DNA from 3 places in the Streptomyces sp. NPDC101227 genome. Region 1 is predicted to be linked to each of the others. Evidence: riboswitches for the same ligand, from Rfam matches in the RefSeq annotation. Region 1 holds a riboswitch; each other region holds the start of a gene.
What was found. Region 1 has a riboswitch for thiamine pyrophosphate ahead of ACIRPT_RS29630 (thiamine ABC transporter substrate binding subunit). Riboswitches for the same ligand answer to the same signal wherever they lie in the genome.

Region 1 (4,272 bases):
AGGTGAACAGGAAGACCATCAGCGCCGCGGCGGCAACGGCCGGCCCGAGCGCGGGCAGCGTCACCCTCCGCCAGGCCGCGAACCGCCCGGCTCCCAGCACCCGCGCCGCCTCCTCCTGACGCGGATCGAGCTGCGCCCACAGGCCGCCGACGGTCCGTACGACCACGGCGTAGTTGAAGAAGACATGCGCCAGCAAGATCGCCCACACCGATGTATCGAGGCGGACGCCCCACAGGTCGTCCAGCAGCCCGCCCCGCCCGAGCAGCGCCAGGAAGGCCGAGCCGACGACGACGGTCGGCAGCACGAACGGCACCATCACGACGGCCCGCAGCAGCTGTTTGCCGGGGAAGTCGAAGCGCGCGAAGACGTACGCGCCGGGCAGGGCGATCAGCAGCGTCAGCGCGGTCGAGGCCGCCGCCTGCCAGACGGTGAACCACAGCACGTGGAGCACATCGGGATCGCCCAGCACCGCACCGATCCGGCCGAGCTGCCAGCGCCCGCCGTCCTTCAGCCCCCGCCCGACGATCGCCACCACCGGATAAGCGAAGAACAGCGCGAAGAAGGCGAGCGGCAGGGCCATCAGGCCGAGCCGCACCGCCGTTCCCCTCGCGGGCCTCCTGCGCCGGAGGCGGGTTACTTCAGAACGAGCGAGGACCACTGCTTGATCCACTGTTCGCGGTTCTTGGTGATCGTCTCCGGGGCCAGCGTCGCCGGCTTGTCGATCCGCGCGCCGTACTTGGTGAACAGCGGCGGCACCTTGGCGTCCTTCAGGGCCGGGTTGACGAACATCCGCAGCGGCATGTCCTCCTGGAACTTCCTGCTCAGCAGGAAGTCCAGCAGCGCCTTGCCGCCCTTCTCGTTCTTCGCGCCCTTGAGCAGTCCGCCGAATTCGATCCCCCGGAAGCAGGTGCCGGTCGCGACCCCGGTAGGCGCCTGCCGGGGCTCCGGCTTCTTGCCCAGGACCTCGGCGGGCGGGCTGGAGGCGTAGGAGACCACCAGCGGCTTGTCGCCCTTGCCCTTGGCTGCCGCGGAGCCCGAGAACCGCTCGTTGTACGCCTGTTCCCAGCCGTCGACGACCTCGACGCCGTTGGCCCGGAGCTTCTTCCAGTAGCCCTGCCAGCCGGCCTCGCCGTACTTCGCGATCGTGCCGAGCTGGAAGGCGAGTCCCGGAGAGGAGGTCGCGGAGTTCTCGGTGACGAGCAGCCCCTTGTACCGGGGCTTGATCAGATCGTCGAAGGTCTTCGGCGGCGCGATCTTGTGCCGGGCGAAGTAGGCGCGGTCGTAGTTGACGCAGATGTCACCGTAGTCGAGCGGTGTGACGCGGTGCTTGTCCTTGTCGAGCTGCAGGTAGGCGGGCACCCCGTCCAGGCCCTTGGCCTTGTACGGGCTGAAGATGTCTTCCTTCAGGCCGCGCGAGAGCAAGGTGTTGTCGATGCCGAAGAACACATCGCCCTGCGGATTGCCCTTGGTCAGGATCGCCTGGTTGACGGCCTTGCCCGCATCGCCGCCCGGGAGCCGCTTGATCTTGTAGCCGGTCTCCTTCTCGAAGGCGGCCAGCACCGACTTGGAAGCGGCGAACGAGTCATGGCTGACGAGCGTGACGGTCTTGGCGTCCGCGCTCCCGCCCCCGTCCGGGCCGCCGCACGCGGCGAGTGCGGTCATGCCGACCGCTGCCGCGAGCGCCGTCGCGGTGATCCTGCTGGTGGTGCTCACTGATTTCCTCCTGGCTGGCCAGGAAGAGACGCGGCCCCGCCCGGTGTCCACAGCTCACGACGCCGGGCGACGTGAGGCGAGCGGATCCGGGCAGGGCGCAACAGCATGAGTGACGACCGAACTTCCTACCCGGAATGACCCGGGCGAGGTTCAAGGGTCTGCGGGCACCGTAGGTCTACGACGCTTCCGCACTCTCAGCGCTGTGGCGCTCCCCTGTCGGAATGTGCATTTGTTCGATCACACAGTACCAGCGAGCCCTCAGCGTTCCGAGGCCGCGAGCTGCCCGCAGGCGCCGTCGATCTCCTGGCCGCGGGTGTCCCGGACGGTGACCGGCACGCCGTGCGCCTCGATGGCCCGTACGAACGCCAGCTCGTCCTCGGGCCGCGAGGCGGTCCACTTCGAGCCGGGTGTCGGGTTCAGCGGAATGAGGTTCACATGGACCCGCTTGCCCTTGAGCAGTCGTCCCAGCAGGTCACCGCGCCATGCCTGGTCGTTGATGTCGCGGATCAGGGCGTACTCGATGGAGATCCGCCGGCCAGACTTCTCGGCGTACTCCCACGCCGCGTCCAGCACCTCGCGCACCTTCCAGCGGGTGTTGACGGGGACGAGCGTGTCGCGCAGCTCGTCGTCCGGCGCGTGCAGCGACACCGCGAGCCGGCATTTGAAGCCCTCGTCGGCGAACCGCAGCATCGCCGGGACGAGGCCGACCGTGGAGACCGTGATGCCGCGCTGGGACAGACCCAGGCCGTCGGGCTCGGGGTCGGTCAGCCGCCTGATGGCGCCGACGACGCGCTTGTAGTTGGCGAGCGGCTCGCCCATCCCCATGAAGACGATGTTGGACAGCCGCGCCGGACCGCCCGGCACCTCGCCGTCGCGCAGCGCGCGCATGCCGTCCACGATCTGGTGGACGATCTCGGCGGTGGAGAGGTTACGGTCCAGGCCTGCCTGGCCGGTGGCGCAGAACGGGCAGTTCATCCCGCATCCGGCCTGCGAGGAGATGCACATCGTCACGCGGTCCGGGTAGCGCATCAGGACCGACTCGACGAGCGTGCCGTCGTGCAGCTTCCACAAGGTCTTGCGGGTGGTGTCGTCATCGCACGAGATGTGCCGGACGACGTTCATCAGGTCCGGCAGCAGCTCCGACGCCAGCTTTTCGCGCGCCGCCGCCGGGATGTCGGTCCACTGCGCCGGGTCGTGCGCGTAGCGGGCGAAGTAGTGCTGCGAAAGCTGCTTGGCGCGAAACGGCTTCTCGCCGATCGCGGCCACCGCCTCGCGGCGCTCGACGGGGCTGAGATCGGCAAGGTGGCGCGGGGGCTTCTTGGCTCCGCGCGGCGCGACGAAAGTGAGTTCTCCGGGTGCAGGCATGGTGCATCCAGTGTCGCAGACGCGCGAAGAGGGGCCTGCCACGTAGTGCGGCAGACCCCTCTGAGCGCTGGAACCCCCGCGTATGCAGGGAAAACATGCGGAAGTCGGGCGGGGACCGGAGGACCGGAGCCGTACCGGACGGTGCTTTGCGGAGCGGCCGGCCGGGCGGAGCGGCGGTCAGCCGGAGCCGACGAAGACCACGTACAGCAGCCAGACGACCGGTGCGGTCGGCAGCAGGGAGTCGAGGCGGTCCATGATGCCGCCGTGACCGGGCAGCAGGGTGCCCATGTCCTTGATGCCGAGATCGCGCTTGATCATGGATTCGCCCAGGTCACCCAGGGTGGCGCTGGCCGCGACCGCCAGGCCGAGCAGCAGGCCCTGCCACCAGGCGCCGCCCTTGATCAGGAACTCCATGCACAGGGCGCCGGCGACCATCGCGAAGAGCAGCGCGCCCAGCAGTCCCTCGCGGGTCTTTCCGGGGCTGATGCGCGGCGCGAGCTTGTGCGTGCCGAAACGCCAGCCGACGGCGTACGCCCCGGTGTCGCTGACGACCGTCAGCAACAGGAAGGTCAGCACCCGCTGCGGGCCGTCGTCCTCAGCGGCGAGCATCAGGGCCACGAAGGTCGCCAGGAACGGTACGTAGAACGCGGCGAAGACACCCGCGGTGACGTCCCGCAGATAGTTCTCGGGCGCCTCCGTCATCCGCCAGACCAGGACGGCCAGCGCGGTGAGCGCCATCGCCACCCATGCGCCTTCGGCGCCCCGGACGTATCCGGCGATCACCATGGCGGTGCCGCCGACCGCGAGCGGCACCAGCGGCACCCGGATGTCCTTGCGCTCCGACAGCCGCGAGGTCAGTTCCCACAGACCCACGACGACGGCGACCGCAATGACGCCGACGAAGACGGGCTTGTAGACGAAGAGCGACGCAAGGATGATCGCGCCGAGACCGACGCCGACTCCTATCGCGGCACGCAGATTGCGCCCCGCGCTCTTCTTCTTCGGCTGCTCTGGATGCCGCGAGCTGCCGGGCTCGGGGGAACCGGGGAAAGCAGTGGGCATGGGCTCCTGCGGCTCTTCGTCGCGGAAGAGGGGGCCACTCAGTCGAGCGGCCCCCCGGTCGTCCCGGTGGTCCCGGTAGTCGTCCTGGTGTCCGCCTGGCTCGGGCACGATGGGCATGGGCCGAGTCTGCGC
Region 2 (4,272 bases), on a different contig from region 1:
TGCAGGACATCGCTGCCGATGGCATGGGCGACGTCCGCGCGGTCGTTGACGGCCAGCAGCTTGCCGTGCCGCCGGCAGGCGTCCGCGAAGACCTCGAGATGGCGCAGCTCCTCGCCGGCCTCCATGCCCTTGTCGCGCAGCTGGACGATGTCCACGCCCGAGGCGAGCACCGCGTCCAGGAACTGCGCCAGGTCGCCCTGCCGCTTGCGGGCGTCCGTGCAGAGGTAGAGCCGGGCGTCGGCGAGGGCCTGTCGTGCGGTGGTCATCGGGCGGCTTTCCCCCCAGGTCGGGGGCGTACGGGCCGGGGGCCCCGGCACGTACGCCCCGGTGCGGTTACGGATTCGGGTGCGGTGGCGTCAGACGGCGAGCGCCTGCGCCCGGCGCTTCACCTCCGTGCCGCGATTCTCGCGCAGCGCCTGCGCCGGGGTACCGGGCAGGGTCTCGTCGGGCGTGAAGAGCCATTCGAGCATCTCGTCGTCGGCGAAGCCGTCGTCGCGCAGCAGCGTCAGCGTGCCGACGAGGCCCTTGACGACCTTGCCTTCCTTGATGAAATCGGCGGGCACCTGAAGCGCCCGGTTCTCGCCGCGGCGCACCGCGATCAGCTGGCCCTCCTTGACCAGCTGCCGGACGCGCGTCACCTCGACGCCGATCTCTTCGGCGATGTCGGGGAGGGTGAGCCAGGCGGGGACGAGTCCATCGATGTTTGCGTCAATCTCGGTCACAGGACAAGCGTGCCATCTCGCACTGACAGTCGGTAGCCGGGCATCGCCATCAGGGGCGTGCGGCACCCCGGAGGGTGACGCCCCGGCGCGCCCGCGCGATTACGCTCCGCCACCACACGCCCGCTTTCGCGCCCCCGGCAGCGCCCCGTCAGCGCATCGCGGTCTTCAGCGGCAGCGCGGCGTCCGCGGCCCGGACCCGGTCGAGGGCGGCGCCCTTCTCGATGAGCTTGCGTCCCTGGGCCAGGTCCCGGGGGCGCCCGACCGCCAGCAGCGCCACCAGTTGGCCCCGGCGCAGCCACAGCACCGACCAGGAGGCGCCGGCCGGGTCGCCGCGCCAGATCATCTCGTCGGCGGCCTCGTGATGCCCGGCGTACTGCACGAACCGGCCGAACTGCTCGGACCAGAAGTACGGGACCGGGTCGTAGACCACGCCCTCGGCCTCCCCGCGCGCGATGTTCTCGGCGACCGTACGGGGGCCCTGGAGGGCGTTGTCCCAGTGGTGGATCAGCAGGCGGCGGCCGTAGCGGGCCGAGGGGAAGGAGGCGCAGTCGCCGACCGCGTACACATCGGGGACGGAGGCACGCAGCTGCTCGTCGGCGAGTACGGAGCCGTCCTCGGGCGACAGGGCGACGCCGGAGCCGGCCAGCCAGCCGGTCGCGGGCCGGGCGCCGATGCCGACGACCACGGCGTCGGCAGGGAGCGTGCTGCCGTCCTCTAGCGTCACCGCGCCCGGCTCGACGGCGGCGACCCGGGCTCCGGTGCGCAGCTCGGCCCCGGCGTCCGCGTACCAGTCGGTCATATGGGCGGCAACCTCGGCGGGCAGCGCGCCGGCCAGCGGGCGGTCGGCGGCCTCGACGACGGTGACCGAGCAGCCCGCCTCGCGGGCCGCGGTCGCGAATTCGGCGCCGATCCAGCCCGCGCCGACGACCACGATCTCGTGCCGGGCGGCGAGCACCGGCCGCAGCCGCTCGGCGTCGTCGAGGGTGCGCAGCAGATGGACACCCGGCACCCCCTCGCTGCCCGGCAGCAGGACGGGCTCGGCGCCGGTCGCGAGCACCGCGTAGTCGTAGGCGATCGGGCCCTCGGCCGTGTCGGCCTCATGGGCGTCCGGGCGCAGCGCGGTGACCGGGCGGCTGAGGTGCAGTTCGATGCCGAGGGCGGCGAAGTCGACGTCGAAGGCGGCGCCGTCGGCCTTGCCGAGCAGCAGCGCCTTGGACAGCGGCGGGCGGTCGTAGGGCTGGTGGGGCTCGTCGCCGAGCAAGGTGATCGCGCCGCGCCAGCCCGCCTCGCGCAGCGCGACCGCGGTCTGCACCCCCGCGATTCCCGCGCCGGCGATCACGACGCGCGGCGTGTGGTCAGGGGCCTGGGAGGACGTGCTCTGCTCGCTCACCCGCTCACTGTAGGACGGCGGGGGAGGCCGCTCGCAGCAGCACGCAACGAGATCTCTGACACAGCGTCACGGACGGTGACGCCGGGGCGCCGCCCCCGGGCGCTCCCTTACGGCGCGTCGCGGCCCCGTATTAGGGTGACGGATACACGCACTCGCGGGAGCCCGGACGTACCGGGCTGAGAGGGAGGCTGGCCGGCCTCCGACCGTACGAACCTGATCCGGGTCATGCCGGCGAAGGGAGGGGCTGGACGCTCATGCATCCACCTGCCACATCACCCGTTCCCACCAGGGGCCACCCCGATGTCCTGGTCATCGGGGGCGGCATCATCGGCCTGGTCACCGCCTGGCGGGCGACCGGCCGGGGACTGACGGCCGCGGTCGTCGACCCCGCGCCCGGTGGCGGCGCCGCCCGGGTCGCGGCCGGCATGCTGGCCGCGGTCACCGAACTCCACTACGGCGAACAGACCCTGCTCGGCCTCAACCTGGCCTCCGCGCGGCGGTATCCGGACTTCACCGCCGAGCTGGAGGAGGCCAGCGGGCAGCGGATCGGATACCGGCGGTGCGGCACCCTGGCCGTGGCGCTGGACGCCGACGACCGTGCCCATCTGCGCGAACTGCACGCCCTGCAGACCCGGTCCGGGCTGGACTCCCAGTGGCTGTCGGGACGCGAATGCCGCCGCCTGGAGCCGATGCTGGCCCCCGGTGTACGCGGCGGCCTCCGGGTCGACGGCGACCACCAGGTCGATCCGCGCCTCCTGGCGAGCGCCCTGCTGATCGCCTGCGAGCGCGCCGGCGTGGCTTTCCACCGGGAATGGGCGGAGCGTCTGACGGTCGACGGCGGGCGCGCCACCGGCGTCGAACTCGCCGGCGGCGAGCGGCTGCCGGCCGGTCAGGTCGTGCTGGCCGGGGGCAGCTGGAGCGGGCGGCTGACCGGGGTGCCCGAGGCCGTGCTGCCGCCGGTGCGGCCGGTCAAGGGGCAGGTGCTGCGGCTGCGCCTGCCGCGGATGCCGGCCGGCAGCCCCGCCTTCCTGTCGCGCACCGTACGGGCCGTCGTCCGGGGCAATCCCCTCTACCTGGTGCCGCGCGAAAACGGCGAGCTGGTCCTCGGCGCCACCAGCGAGGAGCAGGGCTGGGACACCACCGTCACCGCGGGCGGCGTCTACGAGCTGCTGCGGGACGCGCACGAGCTGGTCCCCGGCATCACCGAGCTGCCGCTCGTCGAGACCTGCGCGGGGCTGCGCCCCACCTCCCCCGACAACGCCCCGCTGCTCGGCCCGTCCGCGCTGCCCGGCCTCCACCTGGCCACCGGGCACTTCCGCAACGGCGTCCTGCTGACGCCGGTGACCGGCGACGCGATGGCCGAGGCGCTGGCCACCGGACGCCTGCCGGAAGAGGCCCGCCCGTTCTCCCCCGCGCGCTTCACCGCCCAAGGCGCCGAGCGCGCCCGCGTCCCAGAGGAGCAGCCCGTATGACCGCGCCCCCTTCCACCGTGTCGGTGTCCGTCAACGGCGAGGCCCGCGAGATCCCCGGGGGCCTGACCCTCGACCGCCTGGTCGCGACCCTGACCGCGGCGCCCTCCGGGGTGGCCGCCGCGCTCAACGAAACCGTGGTGCCGCGCACCCAGTGGCCCACCACCCCGCTCGGCGACGGCGACCGCGTCGAGGTGCTCACCGCGGTCCAGGGAGGCTGATCCGCAGACATGGCCGACGATCTGCTCACCATCGGCGACACCGCCTTCACCTCCCGGCTCATCATGGGCACCGGCGGCGCCCCCAGCCTCGACGTCATGGAGCGGGCGCTGCTCGCCTCCGGTACGGAACTGACCACGGTCGCCATGCGGCGGCTGGACCCGAGCGTGCAGGGCTCGGTGCTGTCCGTACTGGAACGGCACGCGATCCGGGTGCTGCCGAACACCGCGGGCTGCTTCACCGCGGGCGAGGCGGTGCTCACCGCCCGGCTGGCCCGGGAGGCGCTCGGTACCGACTGGGTCAAGCTCGAGGTCGTCGCCGACGAGCGCACCCTGCTGCCCGACCCGATCGAGCTGCTGGACGCCGCCGAGACGCTGGTGGACGACGGGTTCACGGTGCTCCCGTACACGAACGACGACCCGGTGCTGGCCCGCAAGCTGGAGGACGTGGGCTGCGCCGCGATCATGCCGCT
Region 3 (4,272 bases), on a different contig from region 1:
AGCGCAGGAACTCCTGACCATGGACCTCGACCGCGCCCGCGACGCCTGGCGCCACGCCCTCCTCGAACGCGGTCTCCTGCCCTTTCTCCGCGAGGCCCTCACCGACCCCTCCCCGGACGCGGATCCGGACCCCGTCCGGTACGTCCCCCAGCCCGCCCCCCAACACCGCATCCCGACCCTCGGTTACACCCGCCCCACGTTCTCGAGCCCCGACAGCGGCTCATCGGGGTCGCGTCCGCGCTATTCCAGCCCGGATTTCACGAGCCCGGAGTACGGGGAATCGGGTGCGGGGCAGGGTCCGGGCGGGGGATCACCGGAGTAGGCCGGACCGGCGGCGACGGCCGGGGCGCCCGCTTCGGCGACAGCCCCGGCCGATTGTTCTGCGGCGCCCACACGGACTGGCGTCGCCCCCAGGCATCCTTCCGCCTCGGAGCGGCGCCGGCCCGCGCAGTGCTGGTCCTCTACGGGTGTCAGTCCGCCATCGGCAGATACACCCGGTTCCCGCTGGCCGCGAACTCCTTGGACTTCTCGAGCATCCCCGCCTCGATCTCCTCGGGCGACGCGTCCGCCTCGCCACCGAACTGCTCGGTGATGCTCCGGCTGATCTTCATCGAGCAGAACTTCGGGCCGCACATCGAGCAGAAATGGGCCGTCTTCGCCGGTTCGGCGGGCAGGGTCGCGTCGTGGAAGGCACGGGCGGTGTCCGGGTCGAGGGCCAGGTTGAACTGGTCCTCCCAGCGGAACTCGAAGCGCGCGTCGGAGAGGGCGTCGTCCCAGTCCTGCGCGCCCGGGTGGCCCTTGGCAAGGTCCGCCGCATGGGCCGCGATCTTGTACGTGATGACGCCGGTCTTGACGTCATCACGGTCGGGCAGGCCCAGGTGCTCCTTGGGCGTGACGTAGCAGAGCATCGCGGTGCCCCACCAGGCGATCATCGCGGCGCCGATTCCGGACGTGATGTGGTCATAGGCGGGCGCGATGTCGGTGGTCAGCGGGCCGAGCGTGTAGAACGGGGCCTCCTCGCAGATCTCCTGCTGGAGGTCGATGTTCTCCTTGATCTTGTGCATCGGGACGTGTCCCGGGCCCTCGATCATCGTCTGGACGCCGTGCCGCTTGGCGATGGTGTTGAGCTCACCGAGCGTCCGCAGCTCCGCGAACTGGGCCTCGTCGTTGGCATCCGCGATGGAGCCGGGGCGCAGGCCGTCGCCGAGCGAGTAGGTGACGTCGTAGGAGGCGAGGATCTCGCAGAGCTCCTCGAAGTGCGTGTAGAGGAACGACTCCTGATGGTGGGCCAGGCACCAGGCGGCCATGATCGAGCCGCCGCGGGAGACGATGCCCGTCTTACGGCGGGCGGTGAGCGGGACGTAGCGGAGCAGCACGCCCGCGTGCACCGTCATGTAGTCGACGCCCTGTTCGGCCTGCTCGATGACGGTGTCCTTGTAGATCTCCCAGGTCAGCTCCTCGGCCTTGCCGTCGACCTTCTCCAGAGCCTGGTAGAGCGGGACGGTGCCGATGGGGACGGGGGAGTTGCGCAGCACCCACTCGCGGGTGGTGTGGATGTTGCGTCCCGTGGAGAGGTCCATGACCGTGTCGGCGCCCCACTTGGTGGCCCAGGTCATCTTGTCCACCTCCTCCTCGATGGAGGAGGTGACGGCGGAGTTGCCGATGTTGGCGTTGACCTTCACCAGGAAGTTCTTGCCGATGATCATCGGCTCGATCTCCGGGTGGTTGACGTTGGCCGGCAGTACGGCGCGGCCGGCCGCGATCTCGTCCCGTACGAACTCGGGGCTGACGTTCTCGCGGATGGCGACGTACTCCATCTCCGCGGTGATCTCGCCACGCCGGGCGTAGGCGAGCTGGGTCACCGCGGCGCCGCCCCGGCCGCGGCGCGGCTGGCGCGGGCGGCCGGGGAAGACCGCGTCGAGGTTCTTGAGGCCGCCGCGCGGCGAGGTGTGCTTGAGACCGTCGTCCTCAGGCCGCATGGGGCGGCCCGCGTACTCCTCCGTGTCGCCGCGAGCGATGATCCAGTTCTCCCGCAGCGGCGCGAGGCCGCGGCGGACGTCGGTGTCGATGTTCGGATCGGTGTACGGCCCGGACGTGTCATAGAGCGTCACGTCCTTGCCGTTGGTGAGGTGCACCTTCCGGACGGGGACCCGCAGATCGGGCCGCGAACCGGAGACATAGCCCTTGTGCCAGCCGATCAGCGGCTGGCTGCCGTTGGCGGCACCGTTCTGGCTGCCGTCCTGAGCGTTTTCAGGCGTGCGTGCATCCTGCAGAGTCATAAAGACCCAACTCCCTACGCCGGCATTACCCGGTAACAGGTTCGGCGGTCGACGCAGCGGCTTCCGTCCGCCGACGTTTCACGTGAAACGTCGCTGGGACGAAGGTCAGCGCCCTCTCAGCCCGGTGCTCCGAGCTCCCGCGATTGCAAAGGTGCCACCACGGTAGCGGCCGATATGCCGGGGTGAACAGGGGGCCCCTGGAGTTCTTGCAAGGATCGGGGTGTGAGCCCTCCCGAGTCCCACCCTCATTCCGTCGCGCACTCGCATGCCCACAGCCACGGGCCTGCCGCGCCCGTCTCACGCCATCTGCGCAAGGTCATCGCGGCGATTCTGATCCCGTTCGCGGCCGCCGTGGTGGTCGGCCTGGTCGTGCTGTGGCCGGGCGGCGCGCCCCCGCACAAGCCGTCCGGGGTCGGCTTCGACCAGCCCACGGAGCAGGCCCGGGTGATCAAGGTGGAGGAGGTGAACTGTGCGGATGTGCACGCCGAGCCGCAGCCGCAGCCACCGGGGCCGCAGGGGCAGCCTCCGTCCGGAGGAGCACCAAAGGGCAAGAAGTGCCAGCGGGCAACAATCAAGGTCATCACAGGACAAAACGCCGGGCGCACCTTCCAGACGGTGGTGACACCGGACGCCTTGCGGCACTACACGACCGGCCAGGGCTTGGTGGTGTCGTACTCCCCCCGGGCCCCGAAGGATTTGCAGTACTCGGTCAGCGATGTCGACCGGACGTTCCCGATGTGGGTTCTGGCCGCCATCTTCGCGATTGCAGTCGTGATCGTCGGCCGGTTGCGCGGGGTGCTCGCGCTGGTCGCACTGATGGCGAGCTTCATGGTGCTGACGCTGTTCATCCTGCCGGCCATCCTCCAGGGTTCCGATCCGCTGGTGGTGGCGGTGGTCGGCGGCAGCGCGATCATGTTGATCGCGCTCTATCTGTGCCACGGTCTGACGGCCCGTACGTCGGTGGCGGTGCTCGGCACGCTCGCCTCGCTGCTGCTGATCAGCCTGCTCGGTTCGGTGTTCACCGGGTGGGCTCTGCTGACGGGCAATACGGACGACACGACGGGGCTGGTGCACGGCCTCTACCCGGACATCGAGATCCGTGGCCTGCTGCTGGCGGGGATCATCATCGGGTCGCTGGGCGTGCTCGACGATGTGACGGTGACCCAGACCGCCGCGGTATGGGAGCTCAAGGAGGCGGACCCGTCGGCGAGTTGGCGCAAGCTGTACGGCGCCGCGATGCGGATCGGACGGGATCACATCGCGTCGGTCGTGAACACCCTCGTACTGGCCTATGCGGGGGCGGCGCTGCCGTTGCTCCTGCTGTTCTCGATCGCCCGGAGCAGCGTCGGTACGGTCGCGACGAGTGAGGTCGTCGCGGAAGAAATCGTGCGCACGCTGGTGGGCAGCATCGGGCTGGTCGCCTCGGTGCCGCTGACAACGCTACTGGCGGCGCTGGTGGTCTCCGCGGATCGTCGGGAAGAGGGCGTGCCGGGGCCCGCCTCGGGTGCACCGTTGACCGCCACGGGCGGTCGCCCCGGGCGGCACGGATCACGCGGCAGGCGCCGTAAGCGATGACGGGACCGGCGGACGGGCCGGTCCGGGATCAGCCCGCCGGCGCCTCCGTGAGGATCCGGTCCAGTACGGCCTCGAGGGTGTCGCACACCTCTTCCTCACCGAGCGGGACCAGCCGGTCGGTGCGGTCGAGGAAGGCGACGAGCGGCGGCGCGCCGGCCCGGAACAGGGCCCGCTCGGCGCCCACTTGGAGGCTGATGAAGACATCGCCCAGGCGCTCCGGAGACGACGGCTCGACGCGTACATCCCCCTCGCCGGCAGGCCGGCTCAGTCCATCCAGCAGGAGCTCACGACTGAACACCCAGGTCACGGGCATATCGCCGGGGAGATCAAAGGTGAAACGGACGGCAAACGGATCGGCGATGTCGAAGTCCAGCTGTACTGGGATCCGGAACGCGAGCTCCTCGGAAACGAGAAAGCT

Region 2: another riboswitch for thiamine pyrophosphate. It lies ahead of thiO (glycine oxidase ThiO); the one in region 1 lies ahead of ACIRPT_RS29630 (thiamine ABC transporter substrate binding subunit).
Region 3: another riboswitch for thiamine pyrophosphate. It lies ahead of thiC (phosphomethylpyrimidine synthase ThiC); the one in region 1 lies ahead of ACIRPT_RS29630 (thiamine ABC transporter substrate binding subunit).

What each region holds. Positions count from the first base shown of each region.
Region 1 covers NZ_JBIWOD010000015.1:93,576-97,847, forward strand. The annotation lists gene ACIRPT_RS29625 (ABC transporter permease) at 1-658, opposite strand, end outside; gene ACIRPT_RS29630 (thiamine ABC transporter substrate binding subunit) at 634-1,713, opposite strand; TPP riboswitch at 1,818-1,938, opposite strand; gene rlmN (23S rRNA (adenine(2503)-C(2))-methyltransferase RlmN) at 1,972-3,078, opposite strand; gene ACIRPT_RS29640 (phosphatidate cytidylyltransferase) at 3,256-4,272, opposite strand, start outside.
Region 2 covers NZ_JBIWOD010000023.1:105,192-109,463, forward strand. The annotation lists gene thiE (thiamine phosphate synthase) at 1-266, opposite strand, end outside; gene ACIRPT_RS36120 (Rv2175c family DNA-binding protein) at 357-722, opposite strand; gene ACIRPT_RS36125 (NAD(P)/FAD-dependent oxidoreductase) at 871-2,112, opposite strand; TPP riboswitch at 2,257-2,369, shown strand; gene thiO (glycine oxidase ThiO) at 2,367-3,584, shown strand; gene thiS (sulfur carrier protein ThiS) at 3,581-3,802, shown strand; gene ACIRPT_RS36140 (thiazole synthase) at 3,812-4,272, shown strand, end outside.
Region 3 covers NZ_JBIWOD010000005.1:53,888-58,159, reverse strand. The annotation lists gene ACIRPT_RS12630 (hypothetical protein) at 1-322, shown strand, start outside; gene thiC (phosphomethylpyrimidine synthase ThiC) at 471-2,279, opposite strand; TPP riboswitch at 2,274-2,430, opposite strand; gene ACIRPT_RS12620 (YibE/F family protein) at 2,502-3,854, shown strand; gene ACIRPT_RS12615 (SsgA family sporulation/cell division regulator) at 3,883-4,272, opposite strand, start outside.